DNA from 2 places in the Mesorhizobium sp. Primo-A genome. Region 1 is predicted to be linked to the other one. Evidence: riboswitches for the same ligand, from Rfam matches in the RefSeq annotation. Region 1 holds a riboswitch; the other holds the start of a gene.

Region 1 (5,106 bases):
CGATTGATCGGCCTACGGCCGAAACACTCCTCACCCCTCCATCTCCTCGCGCAACATCTCCAGTTCCAGCCATTCTTCCTCGAGCGCGGCCAGCGTCGCGCGCTCCTTGTCGAGGGCGGCGATGGTTTTCTGGAACGAGGCCGGATCGCGCTCGTAATAGGCCGGATCGGCGATGTTGTTCTCCAGCCTCGAGATCGAGGCCATCACAGCTTCGATTTTCTTCGGCAGGGATTCCAGTGCGAATTTCTGCTTGAACGACAGTTTCTTCGCCGGCCCTTTTGGCGCGGCGGCTTCGCTCTTGCCTGACGCGGGCGCCTCGCCATTTTCGGCTCTCGCCCGCGCCTTGCGGTCGTCCAGCTTCGTGCCGCCGCGCTGCGCCAGCATGTCGGAGTAGCCGCCGGCATATTCGATCCAGCGGCCCTCACCATCCGGCGCGATCAGGCTGGTCACGGTGCGGTCGAGGAAATCGCGGTCGTGGCTGACCAGGATGACGGTGCCGGCGAAACCGGCGACCAGTTCCTGCAGCAGTTCCAGCGTCTCCATGTCGAGATCGTTGGTCGGCTCATCGAGCACCAGAAGGTTTGCGGGCCGCGCCAGCACGCGCGCCAGCAAGAGCCGCGCCCGCTCGCCGCCGGACAACTCGCGCACCGGCGTGCGCGCCTGCTCGGGCTTGAACAGGAAATCCTTCATGTAGGAGACCACGTGGCGCTGCTCGCCATTGATGACGAGGTTTTCGCCGCGCCCATCGGTGAGATATTGTGCCAGCGTCTCCTGCGGGTCGACCGCCTCGCGCTTCTGGTCGAGCGTGGCGATCTCCAGATTGGTGCCGAGCCGCACCGAGCCGGCGTCCGGCTTCATCTCGCCGGTCAGCATTTTCAAGAGCGTGGTCTTGCCGGCGCCGTTCGGCCCGACCAGGCCAACGCGATCGCCACGCTGGATGCGGGTCGAAAACGCCTTGACCACGGTGAGATCGCCAAAGCTCTTTTCGATGTTTTTCGCCTCGATCACCAGCTTGCCGGACTCGGTGGCGTCGCTCGCCACCATGATCGCCGACCCTTCGGCCCCGCGATGACCGCGAAAACGCTGACGCATGGTCTGCAACTCGCCGAGCCGGCGCATGTTGCGCTTGCGCCGCGCCGTCACGCCGTAGCGCAGCCAATGCTCTTCGCGAACGATCTGGCGACCGAGCTTGTGCTGCTCGCGTTCTTCTTCCTCCAGAACCAGGTCGCGCCATTCCTCGAAATGGCCGAAGCCCTTGTCCAGCCTGCGGGTCTGGCCGCGATCGAGCCAGACCGTGGCGCGCGACACGCGTTCGAGGAAGCGGCGGTCGTGCGAGATGACGATCAGCGCCGAGGAGGTGCGGATGAGTTCTTCTTCCAGCCATTCGATGACCGAGAGGTCGAGATGGTTGGTCGGCTCATCGAGCAGCAGGATATCGGGCTCCGGCGCCATGACGCGGGCAAGGGCGGCGCGCCTCGCCTCGCCGCCCGACAGGTCGTTCGGACGTTCCTCACCCGACAGGCCGAGATGCTCCATCAGATAGCTGGCGCGGTAGGGATCGTCGGCGGGGCCAAGCCCGGCCTCGACATAGGCGCGGACAGTGGCAAAACCTTCCATGTCGGGCATCTGCGGCAAATAGCGGACGGTCGCCGAAGGCTGGCGGAACACTTCGCCGTCCTGCGGCTCGATCAGGCCGGCGGCGATCTTCAGCAGGGTCGACTTGCCGGACCCGTTGCGGCCGACCAGTGCGATCTTGTCGCCGGCCGAAGCCGTCAAGGCGGCGCCATCGAGCAGCGGCGTGCCGCCGAAGGTCAGTTTTATCCCATCAAGGTTGAGAAGGGGCGGGGCCATGTCAGCTTTCAGGTAAGGGATAGGGATGAGCGAGCAGCATCGCGCGGCCATGGCCGAGCGCGATTTCGAGGCGGCCCCCGGTCTTGTCGGACTTGACCTCGTTGGAAATGGTCAGCGACGAACCGAACGCCACCTTGACGTGAGCGAGCGGCCATTTGGCGCCGGTGACGGTCAGGCCGTCGAGCTCGGAAAAGCCGAGCACCGAAAACAGCGTGCCGTCGGCATAGTCGAAGCCGGCCGTTCCGCGCAGCAGGGGGATGCCTTCCTGAGCGCCGCTGGTCAAAAGCACGTCCGTTCCCGCCTCCGCCAGCCGCAGGGCGAGCGACAGATGCAGAAAAGCGTGGTCGGCGCGCTTGCCGCCAAAGGCGCCGGCCAGCACCAGGCGGGTCGCGCCGCGCTCCAGTGCCGCGGCGACGGCAAGTTCGCCATCGGTCTGGTCCTTTTCCGCCGGGAAGGTCCGGCGCGGCACGGAAGCGAGATCGTCCGGCAGGTTGGCCGGCACCGAATCGAAATCACCCACCCACAGCTCCGGCACGAGACCCAGCAACCGCGCATGACCGATGCCGGCGTCGGCGGCGATGACGCGGGAGCCTTTGACCTGACGGTCGAGCCGTGGCGTACGGATGAGATCGCCGCCAAGCAGGATGGTGAATGTGCTCATATCGTGTGGCCCTTACCAGCCCGGCACGGGAAACGGAAGGCGGCAAACTCCCGCTTGCATGGCGGATCGGCCCGGCCTATGTGTCGAAACGCTCTAACGGGGTGCCGGACGCGATCTTCGCGGACCGGCTGAGAGGCAGTCTCGCCAACCCGCTGAACCTGATCCGGTTTGTACCGGCGGAGGGATTAGACGTTTCGGACAGTCCGACGCCTCAATTCCTTTCAATTCAAACGAAGGAGGCGCCGATGCGCACGCTTTTATACGCTCTTGTTTCAGCAACGGTCGTGGCCTTGTCCGGGCCCGCCTTGGCCAAGGACAAGCTCACCGTCTACACCTATGAGAGTTTCACCGCCGACTGGGGTCCGGGTCCCGTGGTGAAGAAGGAGTTCGAGGCCGAATGCGGCTGCGACGTCGACTTCGTCTCGGTCGCCGATGGCGTCGCGCTGCTCAACCGCGTCAGATTGGAAGGCACATCGACCAAGGCCGATATCGTGCTTGGCCTGGATACCAATCTCACCGCCGATGCCAAGGCGTCAGGCTTGTTCGCGCCGCATGGCGCGGTGACGGATGTCAGTGTGCCGGGCGGCTGGAGCGACGACACGTTTGTCCCCTTCGACTACGGCTATTTCGCTGTCGTCTACGACACGCAGAAGATGAAGACGCCGCCGAAGAGCCTGAAGGAGCTGATCGAAGGCAGTGCCAACGACAAGATCGTCATCCAGGATCCGCGCACCTCGACGCCAGGCCTCGGCCTGCTTCTTTGGGTCAAGTCGGTCTATGGCGACAAGGCACCCGAGGCCTGGGCCAAGCTCAAGGCCAAGGTGCTGACCGTGACGCCGGGCTGGAGCGAGGCCTATGGGCTGTTCACCAAGGGCGAGGCGCCGATGGTGCTGTCCTACACGACGTCGCCAGCCTACCACATGGTCGCCGAGAACACGGAGCGCTACCAGGCGGCCTCCTTCGAGGAGGGCGAGTATCTGCAGATCGAGGTGGCGGGTATCACCACGACAGGAGCCAAGAATCCGCTGGCGGCCAAGTTCATGGCCTTCATGACCGGGCCGAAATTCCAGGATGCCATCCCCGAGACCAACTGGATGTTCCCGGCAGGCAAGACCGACAAGCCGCTCAATCCGGCCTTCGACAAACTGGTCAAGCCGACGAAGACCTTGCTGTTCAGCCCGCAAGAGGTCGCCGCCAACCGCAAGGCCTGGGTCGATGAATGGCTGGCGGCGATGAGCAAATAGGCAGCGCGATGGCGCCGGCGCATTCCACGGATTCCCGCGTCAGTGCCGGCATTGTCGCGCTCGCTGCAATCGCGCTGCTGATCGGCGGCGCGTTTGCCGGCCTGCTTTTCGAGGGCGCCCATGATTTCTCGGGCGCCTGGGCAGCCTTCGATCCCTATCTGCTTCGCGTCATTCGCTTCACGCTCTGGCAAGCGGTCCTGTCGACGCTGCTTTCGGTCATCCCGGGGCTGTTTGTGGCGCGCGCTCTGTCGCGGCATCCACGTTTCTTCGGCCGCGCCTTCATCCTGCAGATCTTCGCCGTGCCGTTGGCGCTGCCGGCCATCGTTGCAGCGCTCGGCATCCTGGCGCTTTATGGCCGTGCCGGCTACTTCGCCGGCGTGCTTGCCGTTATCGGCGGCGGAAGCTGGCCGGGCATCTATGGCCTGTCCGGCATTCTCGTCGCCCATGTCTTCTTCAACCTGCCGCTGGCGACGCGGCTGTTCCTCGAGGCGCTGCAGACCATACCGGCCGACCAATGGCGGCTGGCGAGCCAACTCGGCATGGCGGCCCGGCCGGCGTTCCGGCTGATCGAATGGCCAACGCTGCGCGCCGCACTGCCCGGCGTCGCCGGGCTTGTGTTCATGCTCTGCATCACATCCTTCACGATCGTGCTGACGCTCGGCGGCGGGCCGGCCGCGACGACGCTTGAGGTCGGCATCTACCAGGCGCTGCGCTTCGATTTCGATCCCGCACGGGCCGTTGCACTGACGCTGCTGCAGATCGCCTTGACCTTTATCGTGGTGCTGGCACTGACGCGGCTAGGCGCCAATGTGGTCGGCGACACCAATTTGCCGGTCGCGCAACGCCGCTATCTCTCGGTCAATCGGAGCGAGACCTGGTTGAACGCGCTACTCATCGTCCTGGCGCTGCTGTTCGTTGTCGGGCCGATGGCGGCAACCGTGATGGCCGGATTGAGTGCCGATCTCGCCCGCTTGGCCGGCGAGGCCACTGTCCGGCAGGCAACGCTGACCAGTGCGGCGCTCGCCTTCCTGTCGGCGCTGCTTTCGGTGATGCTGTCGCTGGCGCTGACCATGGCGCGGCGGGCACTGGCGCTGAACCGCCGTGCCGGCGCAAAGACACTGCTCGAACACGCCACCGATACAGGCGCCGGTTTTGTCCTGGTCGTGCCGCCGATCGTCGTCGGCGCCGGCTGGTTCCTGTTGTTGCGCCATGTCGGCGATGTCTTCGCCATCGCTCCGGTCATGGTCGTCACCGTCAACGCGGTGATGGCGATGCCGTTTGCGCTCCGCGCCGTGCGTCCCGCCTATGATGCAGCGAGCGAGCGTCACGAACGGCTCTGTGCACAGCTCG
Region 2 (5,106 bases), on a different contig from region 1:
GGTTTTGCCAGACTAGCTCAGATAGTCGTTGCGGAAATAGCTCCCGAAATCCGGACGTCGAGCAACCAGCTTGCCGTCGGAATCGCGCAAAATGCCGGAGGCGAAGAGATAGTCGCCAATCGCTTCCATCTTGGCCGGATCCATCGTCCCGATGGCCCCGCTTTGGCTGCGTAGATAATGGCCGTCGATCAATGCCTTCAGCGAGGCGTGGATCAGCGCCGGATTGGTCAAGGCATCCTTGTTTGCAGCGATCAGCAGGGTTGCCGCATCGTCGGGGTGGTCGACAGCGAACTGGTAGCCGCGTCGCGTCGCCTGAACGAAGTCGGCCGCAGGCTTGGGATTGGCCTGGAGATAGGCTTCGCTCGAAGAGATCAGCGTCGTGTGCTCATCAGGCACGCCATAATCGGCATAGACGAAGCTGCGCTGCTTGACGCCCCTGAGTTCGGCTTCGACACCCTCCCAGGTCGAGACTTCGAGCGTGAAATCGACCGACCCATTGGCCAGCGCCTCATAGGCTGAGGTGCCGAGCGTCACCGTCTCGAAATTGCCCTTGCCGCCGTCGTGGCGAATGATGGTCGATATCAGCGCGTTTTCCCAGGCACTGCCGAAGCCGCCATAGATCAAGCCGTCGAGGCTTCTTGGGCTTTTGATCTCGTTGCGTGCCGCATTGAAGACCACGCGGCCTGTTTCGGATTGCACCACCGCATAGACGCCCTTCAGATCCGCCCCGGCGGTTCTCTGGGTGAACAGGCTGATGGTGCCGTTGATGCCGAAATCGGCGACGCGGTTTGCGACCAGCGTGCCCGCACCGGTATCGCTGTAGGGCAGGATGTCGACCTCGAGCCCGGCTTCGCGATAAAACCCTTTGTCGCGGGCGACGAACAGTCCGATGTGGTTGGTATTGACCGTCCAGTCGAGGGCGACGGTGACCTTTTGTGCCGCCGATTGTGCTCGAGCCCGACCCGTCCCGGCAATCAAGGGAAGGCCGGTGGCAAGGGTCAGCAACAAGGCCTGCCGGCGCGTCAAGTCAGTCATGATCGTGTCCTTTGGATGGATTGGGGTTGAGGATGATGTCGAGGATTTCGGCCTCGAGCGCGCTTGCCTGGCGCGCGGCATCGCCGCCAAGGCTGCGCGGGCGCGGCAACGGCACCCTGATTTCACGCACGATGCGGGCCGGGCGCGCCGACAGCACATAGATGCGGTCGGACAGGAACACGGCTTCGCGCACGTCATGGGTGATCAAGAGCGCCGTCCAGCGATGATGCCGCCACATCTGTTCGAGCCAGCGCTGCATGGCGGTGCGGGTCAGCGCATCGAGCGCGCCGAACGGCTCGTCGAGCAGGAGCATGTCGCGCTCCTGCACCACGGTGCGCAGCAAGGCCGCGCGCTGGCGCATGCCGCCGGACAGCTGCGCGGGAAAATGCCGCTCGAAGCCGGCAAGCCCGAATTCGGCAAACAACGGCGCAACGCGCGCCCGCGCCGCCTGTCTCCTCATACCTTGCACTTCGAGCCCGAGCGTCGTGTTGTCGAGGATGCGCCGCCATGGCATCAGCGCGTCGCGCTGCGGCATGAAGGCGAAGTGCCTGCCGTGGTCGTCGAGCCGCGCGCCGTCGAACAACATCTCGCCCTCGCCATGCTCGGCGCCGGTCAGAAGCTGGAACAGCGTCGACTTGCCGGCACCCGAGGGTCCAAGGATCGAGACGAACTCACCAGCGCCGACGCTGAGCGAAATATCGGCCAGCACGTCGAGCCCACCGAACGCCTTGTGCACATGCCGCAGTTCGAGCCGGCTCATCGCCAGGCCCCCTTCCCGGCAGTTTCCCTGTCGGCTCGCTCCCAGGGCATGGCAAGGCGCTGCAGCAACACGGTCAACCCGAACAGGACAAGGGTCAGCGCCGCGCTGACACCGACGGCGGCAAGAACCAGATCAGGACGGAAATTGTTTTTGGCGTTGAGCATGTAGATGCCCAGACCCTTCGCGGCACCGGCATATTCAGCGAAGATGGCGCCGACCACCGCATAGGTGATGGAGATCCTCAACCCGGCAAAGAAGTAAGGCAGCGCCGAAGGCAGCCGCGCCAGCAGGAAGATGCGCCAGCGCCCTGCCCCCATGGCGCGCAGCATTTGCCCGATCTCGGCCTCGGTCGCCTCATAGCCTTCGACCAATGCAACCAGCATCGGAAAAAAGGTGACCAGCGCCACCAGCATGATCTTGGGCGCCAGCCCGAAGCCGAACCACAGCACCACCAGCGGCGCGACCGCCACCAGCGGCAAGGTCTGGCTGACGATGAAGACGGGAAACAACGCACGCCGCAGCGGCTGGAAGAAGTCGACCAGCATCGACAGCACGAAGGCGGCGCTGAGCGAACAGGCAAAGCCAAGAAGCGTGGCACGGATGGTCGGAACGGCATTGTCGGCCAGCGCCTCGCGATTGAGCATCGCTTGCTCGAAGACGCGTGACGGCGCCGGCAGTATCGTGGCCCTGATGCCGGAATAGGTGGCATAAAGCTCCCACGCCAGCAGGAGCAAACCGGCCGAGATCATGGCCGGCATTGCCTTGACGAGAAAGCTCGCGATCGGGCGCGAAGCGACTGATGATGAGACCACGGGAGATAACCTTTGACGGCCGCGAGAGCGGCGCGGCTTCAGACGGCCGACGGGCTGTTGGCCGAGACCGTGACGTCGAGGGTTACGTGGCCAGCGCCTGGTCCGAAACGGCAGAAAGCCTCGTCCAGCGCCGAAAAGATCGCACCGGCATCACCGCGCAGTTTCGTGCAGAAATGTTTGGAGCGCTCATAGACGCCGGACTGCTTGAGAAAGTCTATGCAGCCGTAGATCTCGTCCATGTGGTCGTCTGTGCCCATCACATAGAGCGAGAACTGCGCCGCCGCCGGCTGGCCGGTGGCAGCAGCATTGCGCACCGCCGCGATGGCCGCGTCCTTGCGGGGGCCGAGTGGACCGACGGGCCCGCCAAACGCATCGGAGCGGCAGATCGGATCGTCCGGCTCGCCAGGGCAGCCGCGCGAGATGGTGGCCGACAACACGCAATGTTTGCCGCTGCGTGCCGCCGCCACGAAGAGGTCGCGCATGGCAGGAAACAGCACTTCGGGCGGCCCGATCAGCAAGGTCGAGATGTCGTCGGTCTCGATCCTGAGTTTGTCGCGCCAGGGATCGAGCGCACCGAGCGCGCCAAGGATGACACCGACGAAATCGTCGGTCATGGGATATAGGGAAATCTGTGCGCCTGAAAACATCGCCCGCCTCGCTCCGCTGGTATTACCCAGATCAGCTTCTAGGGTCTGTGGGCTTGCCGCCCCCGTCTCAGCCCCGACCGTACGGAGCACCCCTGTGGATGTGCGCCTTAAAGCATCATTCGAGTTGAAGGAAAAGCCGTTTTTTTTATCGCACTGCGCCAAAAGCATTGCGCCAGGGCGGGAGCGGTTGGCTCTGCCGGCGCGAGAATTTATCGGGAACCTTCACCAGGCCGCGAGGTTGTCCCACCAGTCGCTACGCGACGAGTTCACAGACAATGGAGACAAACCATGTTCATGAAAATCCTCGCAGCTTCGGCGCTCACCATTGGCCTGGCGACATCGGCCATGGCGCAGAGCAATGGCACAAGCGGCACCGACGGATCCGGCGGCAGCGGCAAGTCGGTCACCGTCGACCCAAATACGCCGGCTTCGCCGAACACGGTAGACCCCGGCACGACCAACAGTACGACGGTAGCACCGGGCGCCACGAATTCAAACGCGGATGAAAATTGCCCTGCCCATCCGCAGGGCGCACAGCCCGATGCCAGTGGAACGTCGCCGGGCACCACCGCGCCGACAGTTAATGACAACCATTGCGGCAAGTAGGAATTGCAATGAAAAGAAGCCGCGGAGCGAGCGCTCCGCGGCTTCTCAAATCCTGTCGTATCAGTGTATCTACGGCACCGCTTTTTCCCGAACCGGCAGCTTCCACCCCGGCCTGACGAAGTGGCAGGTGTATCCGTTGGGGTATTTCTCCAGATAGTCCTGATGCTCGGGCTCGGCTTCCCAGAAGGGGCCAACGGGTGCGACTTCGGTGACGACCTTGCCCGGCCACAGGCCCGAGGCATCGACATCGGCGATCGTGTCCTCGGCGATGCGCTTCTGTTCGTCGCTGGTGTAATAGATCGCCGAGCGATAACTCGTCCCGACATCGTTGCCCTGGCGGTTGCGGGTCGTCGGATCGTGGATCTGGAAAAAGCGTTCCAGCAGCGTGCGATAGCTTATGATGGCCGGATCGAAATTGATCTCGATGGCTTCGGCATGGCTGCCGTGGTTGCGGTAGGTGGCGTTGGGCACGTCGCCGCCGCTGTAGCCAACACGGGTGGAAATGACGCCGGGATAGCGCCGTATCAAATCCTGCATACCCCAGAAGCAGCCACCGGCAAGGACTGCGCGTTCGGTCGAAGTCGCCATATCACGTCTCCTCAAAGGCAAGTTTGTCTGGACATAGATGGGCATTGTCACCTGCTTCGTCCAGCGGACCGGCGGATCTGCTTCAGTTGCTCGGTCGGGCGAGGCCGTCGATAGCACCCGGCAACTGCCGCGCGCCAGGCGGAATGGCTGCGAAGCTGATCGCCACCGGCGGCGCCTTGAGCGACCAGTCGAAAAGAACGGTTTTGATCGGGATGTCGCCCACCCACGCCTGCAGATAAGATGGCACATCGCGCCCGGGCCAGACCAGCAATATGCCATGCTCGCGCAGCCGCTCCTTGGTGATCCAGGGGGCGTACTGCATGTTCAGTTCGGTGAAGATCGACGGCTTGTCATAGGCATTGAGGCCCGCCAGCGGCGCAATAAGGGCATGGCCGCCGACGATGTCGAGCCGATCGGGCGTCGCAGCGTGCCAGACAGCCTCTGCCTCATCCGAGATCTTTTGCGCCGGCCAGCAGACGGCGTCCATGCGCCCACGCAGATTGCATTTCGTCCAGCGGATGCCCGCATAGGCACCGGATATGCCGACAATGGAGATGAGCGCGCAGATCGCCAGCTTTCGCATCTCGATGGCGCCGAGGCGATGGCCCAGCAAGGCGAGCGCCACAACGCCAGCAAGATTGTACATCGGCGCGCCCCA

The links. A riboswitch is a leader RNA that binds a small molecule or an ion and turns the genes downstream of it on or off. The one in region 1 is predicted to bind thiamine pyrophosphate.
Region 2: another riboswitch for thiamine pyrophosphate. It lies ahead of EOC83_RS18095 (YkoF family thiamine/hydroxymethylpyrimidine-binding protein); the one in region 1 lies ahead of thiB (thiamine ABC transporter substrate binding subunit).

Annotation. Positions count from the first base shown of each region.
Region 1 is NZ_RZTG01000006.1:40,547-45,652, reverse strand. Features, by position in the region: gene EOC83_RS12605 (ABC-F family ATP-binding cassette domain-containing protein) at 31-1,851, opposite strand; gene EOC83_RS12600 (thiamine diphosphokinase) at 1,853-2,512, opposite strand; TPP riboswitch at 2,600-2,714, shown strand; gene thiB (thiamine ABC transporter substrate binding subunit) at 2,758-3,756, shown strand; gene thiP (thiamine/thiamine pyrophosphate ABC transporter permease) at 3,765-5,106, shown strand, end outside.
Region 2 is NZ_RZTG01000009.1:161,847-166,952, forward strand. Features, by position in the region: gene EOC83_RS18080 (ABC transporter substrate-binding protein) at 13-1,035, opposite strand; gene EOC83_RS18085 (ABC transporter ATP-binding protein) at 1,028-1,795, opposite strand; gene EOC83_RS18090 (ABC transporter permease) at 1,792-2,553, opposite strand; gene EOC83_RS18095 (YkoF family thiamine/hydroxymethylpyrimidine-binding protein) at 2,646-3,254, opposite strand; TPP riboswitch at 3,245-3,358, opposite strand; gene EOC83_RS18100 (hypothetical protein) at 3,543-3,860, shown strand; gene msrA (peptide-methionine (S)-S-oxide reductase MsrA) at 3,930-4,448, opposite strand; gene EOC83_RS18110 (glycosyltransferase family 39 protein) at 4,531-5,106, opposite strand, start outside.